Regions from separate parts of the Thalassospira sp. A3_1 genome, predicted to be linked through region 2. Evidence: riboswitches for the same ligand, from Rfam matches in the RefSeq annotation. Region 2 holds a riboswitch; the other holds the start of a gene.
The links. Region 2 has a riboswitch for thiamine pyrophosphate ahead of thiC (phosphomethylpyrimidine synthase ThiC). Riboswitches for the same ligand answer to the same signal wherever they lie in the genome.
Positions count from the first base shown of each region.

Region 1: another riboswitch for thiamine pyrophosphate. It lies ahead of J7395_RS20230 (ABC transporter ATP-binding protein); the one in region 2 lies ahead of thiC (phosphomethylpyrimidine synthase ThiC).

Region 1 covers NZ_JAGHQQ010000006.1:172,544-178,627, reverse strand. Annotated here, with positions in the region: gene J7395_RS20235 (CoA transferase) at 1-258, shown strand, start outside; TPP riboswitch at 1,535-1,646, shown strand; gene J7395_RS20230 (ABC transporter ATP-binding protein) at 1,637-2,461, shown strand; gene J7395_RS20225 (ABC transporter permease) at 2,458-3,255, shown strand; gene J7395_RS20220 (ABC transporter substrate-binding protein) at 3,327-4,280, shown strand; gene J7395_RS20215 (MBL fold metallo-hydrolase) at 4,489-5,532, shown strand; gene J7395_RS20210 (DUF4198 domain-containing protein) at 5,641-6,084, opposite strand, start outside.
Region 2 covers NZ_JAGHQQ010000002.1:96,158-102,241, reverse strand. Annotated here, with positions in the region: gene J7395_RS07455 (PhoH family protein) at 1-616, shown strand, start outside; gene thiC (phosphomethylpyrimidine synthase ThiC) at 681-2,504, opposite strand; TPP riboswitch at 2,635-2,750, opposite strand; gene J7395_RS07445 (cation diffusion facilitator family transporter) at 2,811-3,821, opposite strand; gene J7395_RS07440 (heme lyase CcmF/NrfE family subunit) at 4,029-6,008, shown strand; gene ccmI (c-type cytochrome biogenesis protein CcmI) at 6,017-6,084, shown strand, end outside.

The DNA.
Region 1 (6,084 bases), on a different contig from region 2:
CACCTGCGCAGCCAGACCGGCCAGATCACCACCGCCCGCCATTCGCTCGCCCGCACCGCCCATCTGCTCTGCCAGACCGCACAACCGACCCGAACCCAAACCATCGCCCCCGAAACCGAAAACGACATCGACCCGCATCTCGAAACCACAAGCTGGGGCAAGGCCAGGCGCATTCGGTTCCCGGCCACGATTGACGGCGTCGCACACGCTTGGGATCACCCGGCAGGCAAACTTCGAACGGCCGATCCGGTGTGGTGATGCCGCTCCAAACGAAATCCGGACGGACGCAGCGGCAAAACACACAGCCACAAACCGGACGACCCGCAGCCAGAAAGCCCGAATAAATCCCGGGCTTTCGCAAGCCCCTCCAGCAGACAGCCTTCGGGTGGCTGCCCTCACCTGTCCACCATCGACGGGGCATGGCCCGATGCTGCTCGATGCTGGCACTGTTGCCTCTTCCGGTGCCTCTTCCGGCAAATCCTCCACGGCAACTTCCGGTGATGCGGGACTTCTGGCAACGCTGGACAAACCTCGCGCTTCCACCAGCCAACAGACGTCCCAAAGCCTCGCCACCCACTCCGGCCCCTTTCAGCAACCCCACGATCACGAAGCCCGGACGAACCTGAAGCCCTCGCCATCCTCCCCAACAGACGATCCGCAAACGCCTTCAGCCTCGCTGCCCGCTCCGACTACCTCCGCCAATGGCATGACCACCGAAGCCCGGACAAATCTCGGGCCTCCAGCAACCTCGCCAACTCACACCCCACGGAACACCCACCGGCTCGTCACCCGCTCCGGCTGCGGCGACAACCTGCTCCCCCGACGTTCAGACACACCTCGGGCCGCCGCCAGCCCCGCCAACCGATGGTCCACAGACGGCCCAAAGGCTCACTGCCCATTTCGGGCTCTTTCGACGATGCCATGACCACCGACCACCGACCACCGACCACCGATGCCGGAACAAAACTCGGGCCTCCAGCAACCCTCGCCAACGGCCTCTCATCGGGCTCTCTGCCGCCTCGACGCACCTCCGGCCACGGCGGCAACCTGCCACCACGGCGTCCAGACACACCTCGGGCTGCTGCCATTTTCACCAGCAGACGGTTTTCGGGCGCACTGCCCCCAGCCTGTCCACCACCGACGGGCCGCAATCCGATGCCGCCACGACTGCCATTGCTGCCTCTTTCGGCAAATCCGGGGTCCGTTCCCCGACAAGACGCACCTCTCCCGTCATGACAAACAAGCGTATCAAAAGCGTATTAGAACCGGCGCGGAACGCCGCCGTAATGGCTCCGCCATCCGCCGCCCCATATCCTGCGGACTACTCCGCCGCCCTGCCTCAATCCTTGCCGCTGCATCCTGATCCCCTTTTTGATCCGGCCCCAAACGCAAAAACCCGCAGAGCCTGTAAGGCTTTGCGGGTTTCGGTCCGGGTGCATTTCTCCCGTTGACTTTGTCTTTATGCCACAAACAAAAGAACAAATCAAGAACTTTTTCCAATGCTTGACGTCCCGCCATGATCTGCGCATAGTCCCGTCATCTCCAGGGGGGCCGATCGTGAATCGGCTGAGAGGTTCGGTGTTGCCGGACGACCCTTTGAACCTGAACCGGTTAAGACCGGCGTAGGAAGGATCGCATGCGCAAGACAGAACCAGTGCCGAAACCGGCAACATCCCCAAATCCCCCCGTCATGCCGGGCAATACGACGCCGTTTGATATTCATCTGCGCGGTGGTCGCGTGGCCTTTAACGGCGACGATATTTTCCATGATCTTGATCTGACCCTGCCCGCCAGCAGCATCACCTGTCTGCTGGGCCCATCGGGTGTCGGCAAAAGCACATTGTTGCGCTATCTCGCCGGGCTGGTCGATGGCGAGGCGGGTGGAGATATCGCCTGCTCGGATGGCAGGCCACTTTTGGGCCGGGTTGCCTATATGGCGCAGCAGGATTTGCTTCTACCGTGGCGCAGTGTGCGGGAAAATGTCGTTCTGGGCGCGGTGCTTCGCAATGAGCGCCCCGATCTTGCACGCGCCGATGCGCTGATTGCCAAGGTCGGGCTATCGGATGCCGCCCACCTGCGCCCGGCCGAACTTTCCGGCGGCATGAAGCAGCGTGCCGCCCTTGCCCGCACCCTGATGGAAGATCGCCCGGTTGTCCTGATGGACGAACCGTTTTCCGCCCTTGATTCGCTTAACCGCATGCGCCTTCAGGACCTCGCCGCACGGGTATTGCGCGGCAAAACGGTTTTGCTGGTCACCCATGATCCGCTCGAAGCGCTTCGGATTGGGGATCGCGTTCATGTCCTGCGCGGCACCCCGGCGGTCCTGAGCGACGCCATGCTTCCGGCGGGTAGCATCCCGCGTGATATCACCGATCCGGAAATACTCCGCCATCAGGCCGAACTCCTCCGTCAGCTTGGCGCCACCGCCGAGGAACTCAACCGGGCGGAGGGAACGGCATGACGAAGACATCCCGCACCCCGTTTACCGAACGGCGTCTGCTGAAACTTGCCCGGCCTTTCATCATCATCGCCGCCCTGATCGCGACATGGCAGATTGTTGTGACCGTGACCGGCGCGCCGAAATATATGCTACCCGCGCCCTATGAAGTCTGGCTAACCCTGATCAAGCGTCATGACGTGTTGCTTGACCATGCCAGATACACGATTGCCGAAACCGTGATCGGGCTTTTTGCCGGGGCGGCACTGGGCGCCTTGGCGGCCCTTCCGATGGCGCTTTTTGCACCCGTGCGGTTCTGGCTGATGCCGATCCTGCTGGTGTCGCAGGCGATCCCGTTTTTTGCGCTGGCGCCTCTTCTGGTATTATGGCTTGGCTTTGGTCTGGGCTCAAAAATCGCCATGGCGGCCCTGATCATTTTCTTCCCCGTCACGGTCGCGTTTTTTGACGGGTTATCACGCACCGAACCGGGCTTCCTTGACCTTGCCCGCACCATGGGTGCCAGCCGCTGGCGATTGCTGACCCATGTGCGCCTGCCCGCCGCATTGCCTTCATTTGCCTCGGGCTTTCGGGTCGCAACCGCGGTTGCCCCCATCGGGGCCGTGATCGGCGAGTGGGTCGGATCAAGTCATGGCCTTGGCTATCTGATGCTGCATGCCAATGCACGGGTTCAGATCGATATGGTCTTTGCCTGCCTTCTGATCCTGTGTGCCTTTTCAATCACGCAATATTTCCTTGTCGACCGGGCGTTACGTGCGGCCTTGCCCTGGCAACCCGACAGCCTGAAACCGGCAAAATAAACCGAATTCCCCGCGAAAACCGCGGGGCAGAACATCACAAATATATCCGATATCCGATAGGAGGTTCATCCATGTCACGCCTGAAATCCATGATCACCGCGGCCACGATTGGCGCGGTTGCGATGGGAATGACCAGCCCGGCCTTTGCCACCGACAAGCTCACCATTCTTCTCGACTGGTTTGTTAATCCCGATCACGCACCGCTGATCGTCGCCAAGGAAAAGGGCTTTTTTGCCAAACATGATCTGGATGTCGAGCTGATCGAACCGGCCGATCCATCCGCCCCGCCACGTCTTGTTGCCGCCGGTCAGGGTGACGTTGCCGTCAATTATCAGCCACAGCTTCACGTGCAGGCTGCCGAGGGCCTACCACTGACCCGGATCGGCACGCTGGTCGCAACCCCGCTCAATAGCCTGATTGTGCTCAAAGACGGCCCGATCAAGGAAATCGCCGATCTTAAAGGCAAGAAAATCGGCTATTCGCTGGCCGGGTTTGAAGATGCGCTGCTTGGCACGATGCTGGGAAAATATGGCGTTTCGATTGATGATGTCGAACTGGTGAATGTCAATTTCTCGCTCTCGCCATCGCTGTATTCCGGGCAGGTCGATGCCATCATTGGCGGCTATCGCAATTTCGAACTTAACCAGATGGAAATCGAAGGCAAGCCGGGCAAGGCTTTCTATGTCGAGGAAGAAGGCGTTCCGCCCTATGACGAGCTGATCCTGACGGTGCGCAACGACAAAACCGATGATCCGCGCTTTGCGCGCATGCTGGCCGCCCTTGAAGAAGGCGTGCAGTATCTGGTGAACCATCCCGATGACAGCTGGCAGGCCTTTATCGCCGCCTATCCAAACCTCGATGACGAACTCAACATCAAGGCGTGGGCCGATACGCTGCCGCGCTTTGCCCTGCGTCCGGCCGCGATTGACCGGACCCGCTATGCCCGCTTTGCCACCTATCTCAAGGATCAGGGTATTATCGAAACCATTCCGGCACTTGATAGCTACGTGACCGTGATCGAATAATCTGCCCGAACCTTCCCCCCGCGGCACCTGATTTCTCCGGTGATGTTTTGCCGGTCAGAAGCAGGTGTCGTCATGAAGGCCGGAACCCGCCCCGGTTCCGGCCTTTTCTTTGTCCCAATCCTGACAGCGGTCCCACTTGCACAATTCCCGATCCGCGACACATTGATAGGATCAAAACAATAATCAGCCGATCAGGGGATTTGACCACGTGACGAATGATAACCGACCGCCACATCACACAGATTCCGGATTTGAAAACCGCTATCCCCTGCCCGATCTGGTCAAACGGTCATTCTGGCGTTTTATGAAACGGCGTTATTTCGGTGCTGAAAACTGGCCGAAAGCCAAACATCAGCGCGGCAAAATCCCGACCGAGGCGCCAAATCTGGATGCCATCCACAATCCGGACCCGGCACGCCTGCAAGTTACCTGGATCGGCCATGCAACAGTTCTGGTGCAATATGGCGGGCTTAATATCCTGACCGATCCGGTCTTTGCCAAACGGGCATCGCCGTTCCGCCATCTTGGCCCCGCACGCTACAGCCAGCCGGGATTGCAGATTGATGAACTGCCCAAGCTTGATCTGGTGTTGCTGTCGCATAATCATTACGACCATTTCGACGTTGCCAGCCTGCGAAAAATTGGCAATGCGCCGCGCTATATCCTGCCGCTGAAAAACGGTGCGCTGCTTGAAACCGCCGGGATCCGCCCGGATCGCTATGACGAACTCGACTGGGATCAAAGCCTTTCGCACGGGGATTTGAAAATCACCCATGTGCCAAGCAATCACTGGTCAGCACGCACCACCAAGGACCGCAAGGAAATGCTTTGGGGCGGGTACATCCTTGAATTCGCCGACGGCTATCGTTTCTATTTCGTCGGTGATACCGGCTGGAACGAACGGCTTTTTGCCGAAATGGGCGAACAATATGGCGGGATCGATTTTGGCCTGATCCCGATCGGGGCCTATGAACCCAGCGATTTCATGCGTCATGCCCACACCAACCCCGAAGAAGCCGTTCAAATCATGCAGGTGATGGGTGTCAAACAGGCGCTTGCCATTCATTGGGGCACGTTCGTCCTGACCGCCGAGCCGGTTGACGAACCGCCATTGCGGCTGGCATCGGCGCGCAGGGACGCTGGCATTGCCGACAATGATTTCATTGCAGCCCCCGTTGGGGCAACACGCTTCTTTCCCGGCAAAATCAGCCATCCGATAAACGCGGATAACGAAACGGAAGCAGCCCAGTAAAAAGATGAAGACCGGCAACGTGCAGATCGTTGCCGGTCTTTGTTAGCCGCAAAGCGCGGTCACAATGTTTGGGAGAACTGCAAACGCGTTTTCGGCTATGCGAATTGATTAGTGGTTGTGCTCGCCCCCTGCGGTGAATGACAGGGTTGCGAAATGCTGGATCAGGTCCGCATCCGCATTGTTTTCAAGCGACACAGAATGTTTGACCGCAATCACATTAAGCCCGTCATTGCGCACGGTGATATCGGCAATGCCATCCTGATCGGTTTCACCAATCAGGGTTTCGGCCAGATTGACATAGTCGGGAATGATCGCAACACCCGGCAGGGGCTTGCCATCATAAAGGACCCGGACCTTGAAATCGTCACCCGCTTCAAGTTCGGTCGGGTTGGAAAGTGGCACGATCTGCAGCGGCTGTGCTGGCAAGGCAGGGATATCGCCGTGAATATGCAGCAGTGAAACCGAATGCTTCAGATAATGGCCCGCCTGTTTTGCCCCCTCGACGGCTGATTTGGGCTGATTGACCCATTTGCCGTCCGGTCCCTCGGTATA
Region 2 (6,084 bases):
CCGCCACATTCGCCCCAAAAGCGAAAATCAGGCGGCCCTGATGGAAGCAATCGACGCCTTCAACCTCATCCTTGCACTCGGCCCGGCTGGAACCGGGAAAACCTTTATCGCAGTTTCCAAAGCCGTCGAAGCCCTTGATAACGGCGAAATCGGCCGCATCGTTCTGGCCCGTCCCGCGGTCGAGGCCGGGGAAAATATCGGCTTCCTGCCCGGCGACGTCGAAGCCAAAATGGCCCCCTACCTTCGCCCGCTTTATGACGCGCTCAATGACCGCCTCGGCGCCAAACGCCTGCGGCAGTATCTGTCGGACGGCACGATTGAAATCGCACCAATCGGCTATATGCGTGGCCGCACGCTCAACAATGCCTTCGTCGTAATAGACGAGGCGCAGAACTGCACCTATGGGCAGCTCAAGATGCTGGTCACCCGCCTTGGCTGGAATTCAACCATGATCCTGACCGGCGACCCGGATCAGACCGACCTTCTGCCGGAAATGTCCGGTCTGTCTGAAATGTCGGACCGTCTTGAAAATGTCGAAGACATCGCCTGCGTCAAACTCGTGGACAAGGACATCGTCCGTCATCCGCTGGTCGCCAGCATGCTGACCGTCCTTTAACCTTTCGGCACGGCAAACTAAAAGAAGAAGGCGGGTCCGTCACCGGGCCCGCCATTTTCGTGGTTTAATCGCCTTGATCAAGCGTCATGTAAAGATCACCGCCGTCACGGTATTTCTCCGCCATCGCTGCCATACCTTCCTTCTGCACATCGGCCCGGATTTCATGCGATATCCGCATCGAACAGAATTTCGGTCCGCACATCGAACAGAAATGCGCGACCTTGTGCGCCTCTTTTGGCAGGGTTTCATCGTGGAAGGACCGCGCCGTTTCCGGGTCCAGCGACAGGTTGAACTGATCTTCCCAGCGGAATTCAAACCGCGCACGCGAAAGCGCATCATCGCGTGCCTTCGCCGCCGGGTGCCCCTTGGCAAGATCAGCGGCGTGGGCCGCGATCTTATAGGTAATCACCCCGGTCTTAACATCATCCCGGTCCGGCAGGCCCAGATGTTCCTTGGGCGTCACGTAACACAGCATCGCCGTCCCGAACCAGCCGATCATCGCCGCCCCGATCCCCGATGTAATGTGATCATAACCCGGCGCAACATCGGTGGTTAGCGGCCCAAGCGTATAAAACGGCGCTTCGCCGCAAATCGACAACTGCTTATCCATGTTTTCACGGATCTTATGCATCGGTACATGGCCCGGCCCCTCGATCATCACCTGGCAATCGTGACCCCATGCGATACGGGTCAATTCACCAAGCGTTTCGAGTTCGGCAAACTGTGCGGCATCATTGGCATCGGCAATTGATCCCGGCCGCAATCCATCGCCCAGCGAAAAGGAGACGTCATAGGCCCGGCAGATGTCGCAAATCTCGGCGAAATTCTCATACAGGAAACTTTCCCGATGATGATGCAGGCACCATTTCGCCATGATCGACCCACCGCGCGAAACGATGCCGGTCACCCGATCCACGGTTAACGGGATGTGATGTAACCGCAATCCGGCATGGATGGTGAAATAATCCACCCCCTGTTCGGCCTGCTCGATCAATGTGTCGCGGAATATTTCCCATGTCAGGTCCTCGGCAATACCGCCGACCTTTTCCAGCGCCTGATAGATCGGAACCGTCCCGATGGGCACGGGCGAATTGCGGATGATCCAGTCGCGGATATTGTGGATATTGCGCCCGGTCGACAGATCCATGACCGTATCTGCCCCCCATCGCGTCGCCCAGACCATCTTTTCGACCTCTTCAGCCATTGATGATGTCACCGCCGAATTGCCGATATTGGCGTTGATCTTCACCAGGAAATTCCGCCCGATGATCATCGGTTCGGCTTCGGGATGGTTGATATTGGCCGGGATGATCGCCCGCCCCCGTGCAATTTCATCCCGCACAAATTCGGGCGTTACATTATCGGGGATCACCGCGCCGAATGCCTCGCCGTCGCGCTTGGCATTGGCCCGCATTTCCGCCCGGCCCAGATTTTCACGGATCGCGACATATTCCATTTCTGCGGTAATGATCCCGGCCCGGGCATAGGCCAGCTGTGTTACCGCCCGCCCGCCAATCGCGCGCAACGGTGCATGACGTTGCGGAAATACCGGAACCGCATGACTTTCACTTCCGACAAAGCCGTTATCTTCGGGTTTGATATCGCGCCCGGCATATCGTTCGGTATCGGAACGCACCGCGATCCAGCTTCGGCGCAGTCTTGGCAAACCCTTGGCAATATCAATCGTGACATCCGGGTCGGTATAAGGCCCCGACGGGTCATAAACCTTGATCGGTGGTTCGCCCGCCGTGGGATGCACCGCAATTTCGCGCATCGGCACGCGAATATCGGGAAAGTGCGATCCGGCAATGTGGATTTTGCGCGATGCGGGCAATGCCCCGGTTGTGACATCGCTGGTGATATCGGTTTTGGTAGATGGAACAGACATAAAAGGCCCCTTTGCAATCAAGGCAATGGAGACCCAGTTCTGCGAGAGGCTGCTGATGAAAAATGCCGACCGGTAATGAGTAGACCGCCATGACAAAAAGGGCGCACCCCATATGTCAAAACAGGTAAATATGCCGACATCCGCACCATCCCTACGCCAGTATGAACTGGATCAGGTTCAAAGGGTCACTGCGCTGCAAAGCCAGCAGTTTCTCAGCCCCTTGTCGGGGCTCCCCAGGTGATCAATTGCAGGGTTACAAGTTATGCGGGTAATGTCAATTGTTGGAAAACACCCGACACCCGAAACCTAGCGACCCGTCGCCAGCTCGCCATTTGACGCCGGAATACTGTCCTGACCGGCCTTGCGCGCCCGGCCCGTATGCCAGAATTCCGGGTCTTCGGTATAACCGCTAAACTCGTCGAGATGGATGTCTTCGGGCGGTTCGGGATGGATCGTGATATCCAGATCGGGATATTCCGCCCGGATGCTGTCCATCACCTGATGGCAGATGGTGTGCGATTCCCGCATCAGCATCCCGCCATCCATGATCAGTTCGATCTCGGCAAAGCGATGCACGCCTGATGAACGGGTGCGCAGACGGTGAATGCCGATCACCGATGCGTTTTTCATCGTCAGTTCGATGATCCGCTGGCTGTCCGATTCCGGCAATTCGGCATCCATAAGAACCGTAACCGACTGCCGCCCGACCTTGACCGCGGACGCAACAAGGAAGATCGCAACAATCCCGCCAATCACCGGGTCAGCCCACAGGAAGCCCGACATCCCCATCATCAATGCGACGATGACGGCAACATTGGCAAGGATATCGCTGGTATATTGCAGGGAATCGGCCTCGACCGCGACGGAACCCGACATGCGCGCCGCCTTTCGTTGCAGCAGCACCAGCCCAAATGTCATCACCAGCGACACGACCATCAGCCACACACCCTCCGTCGCGAAACGAAGCGGTTGCGGCTCGAAGACGCGTGATGCGGCCTCGGCCACCACGAATATCGCGGCACCGATCATGAAGGCACACTGGAAAAGCCCCGCCAGCGGTTCAGCCTTGCCATGACCAAACCGGTGGTCATGGTCTGCCGGACGCCATGCACTGCGGACCGCCATGAAGTTGACGACAGCGGTACCGACATCAAGCATACTGTCAACCATCGAGGATAACAGACTGACCGAATCGGTCAGGAACCACCCGACCGCCTTGATCGCAATCAGCGTCGCAGCAATGACAATAGAGGCCGTCGTTGCCCGACGTGCCCACATTTCCCTTTGCGCGATGTCAATGACAGGACATTGACTCATGTTCTACAGACCTTTGGTCTTCAATTTCCGCTCGCTGATTGCGGTTTTATATCGTGAATTGGCGTAATATGTAATGACTATTGCCATATTTTGACCGTCGCCTGTGCAGCAAATAGCGCATATTTGATATTCCGCAAGGTTTTCAAACCTGATCGAAGCGACTATATCAGCCCCGCAGGCGGATAAGAGCAAACAACAGGCCCACTTATGATTGTTGAAATCGGACATTATGCCCTGGTGCTGTCACTCGTGGTGGCATTGGCACAGTCGACCATCCCGTTCATGGCCGCATCCCGGCGTGATGTCGCCCTTCTGAAAATCGCGCCACGCCTGTCCATTGCCTGCTTTGCGCTGGTCGGTACAAGCTTCGCCGCCCTGACATATGCCTATGTCACGTCCGATTTCTCGGTCCTGAATGTGCTGGCCAACAGCCACACATCCAAACCGCTGATCTATAAAATCACCGGGGTCTGGGCCAACCACGAAGGCTCGATGCTGCTCTGGGTCATGATCCTGACCCTGTTTTCTGCCGCCGTCGCCGCCTTTGGCCAGAACCTGCCGCCAAGCCTGCTGGCACGTGTTGTTGGCGTGATGGGGTTGATTGCGCTCGGCTTCCTTCTGTTCATCCTGCTGACGTCCAACCCGTTCGAGCGCGTGATCAACCCGCCGCTGAACGGCGAAGGTATGAACCCGCTGCTGCAGGATCCCGGCATCGCCATTCATCCGCCGTTCCTCTATCTCGGCTATGTCGGCTTTTCCGTGGCCTTTGCCTTTGCCGTCGCCGCCCTGATCGAAGGCCGGGTTGACCCGGCATGGGCGCGCTGGGTCCGACCATGGACCCTGGCCGCATGGATGTTCCTGACCGCCGGGATCGGGCTTGGTTCCTGGTGGGCCTATTACGAACTCGGCTGGGGTGGCTGGTGGTTCTGGGATCCGGTGGAAAACGCATCCTTCATGCCGTGGCTGGCCGGAACCGCCCTTTTGCATTCGGCGATTGTTGTCGAAAAACGCGACGCGCTCAAAAGCTGGACGATCTTCCTCTCGATCCTGGCTTTCTCCTTCTCGCTGCTCGGCACCTTCCTGGTGCGGTCCGGCGCGCTGACATCGGTTCATGCCTTTGCCACCGACCCGACCCGCGGGGTGTTCATCCTGCTCCTGCTGTGCCTGACGGTGGGCGGATCGCTGGCCCTTTATGCCTGGCGCGCCCCGACATTGAAGGGCGGCGGACTGTTTCAGCCGATCTCGCGCGAAGGCGCACTTGTGTTTAACAATGTGCTGCTTTCGATTGCGGCGGCCATGGTGCTGCTGGGGACCCTTTATCCCCTGCTGCTCGAAACCGTGACCGGCGAAAAAATCTCGGTTGGCGCACCGTTCTTTAATTCCACCTTCGTGCCAATCATGACGCCCCTGATCATTGCCATGGCTTTTGGTCCGCTGATGCCATGGAAACGCGCCGATCTGTTTGCGGTTCTGGGCAAGCTCAAAATCGCGATTGCCGCCGTGATCATGGTTCTGATCGTCACCTACTGGCTGGCCGGTGGCCCGGCCTTTGCCCTGTTTGGCATGGGTCTCGCTGTCTGGCTGTTTGTCGGATCGATCCTTGAATGGGCGGGCCGGATCAAGCTTTTCCGCGAACCCTTGGCCAATAGCTTCCGCCGCATGCGCAATCTGCCGCGCTCTGCTCACGGCACCATGCTGGCCCATGCCGGGATGGCGATTGTTGTCGCCGGCATCACCGGATCACAGGCCTGGACCGAGGAATCGGTTCAGTCCCTTGCCATCGGTGAAAGCACGGTTGTTTCGGGTCACACCTTTACACTCAGCGGCCTTCGCGAATATCAGGGGCCGAACTTCTTTGCCCGCGAGGCCACCATCACCATCGCAACCCCGGGCGAACGCACCATCACCCTGACCCCGGAAAAGCGTGTCTACACGGTTGAAGGCATGCCCACGACCGAGGCCGGAATCCGGTCCGGATTCACCGGTGATATCTATGCGGTGATTGGTGACGAGGACGCCAGCGGCAAATGGGTGACGCGTTTCTATGTCAAACCCATGATCCCGTGGATGTGGGCCGGTGGCATCATCATGGTGCTGGGGGGGCTTATGTCCCTGTCTGACCGTCGCTATCGCGTGGGTGCTCCCACCCGCTCCACCAAAACGGCTCAGACCGTACCCGCCGAATAGGATTATCAATGACCATCTGGATTGTTCTTGGCGCCTTGACGGCTCTGGTGGCGGGTTATGTCCTCTGGCCGATCCT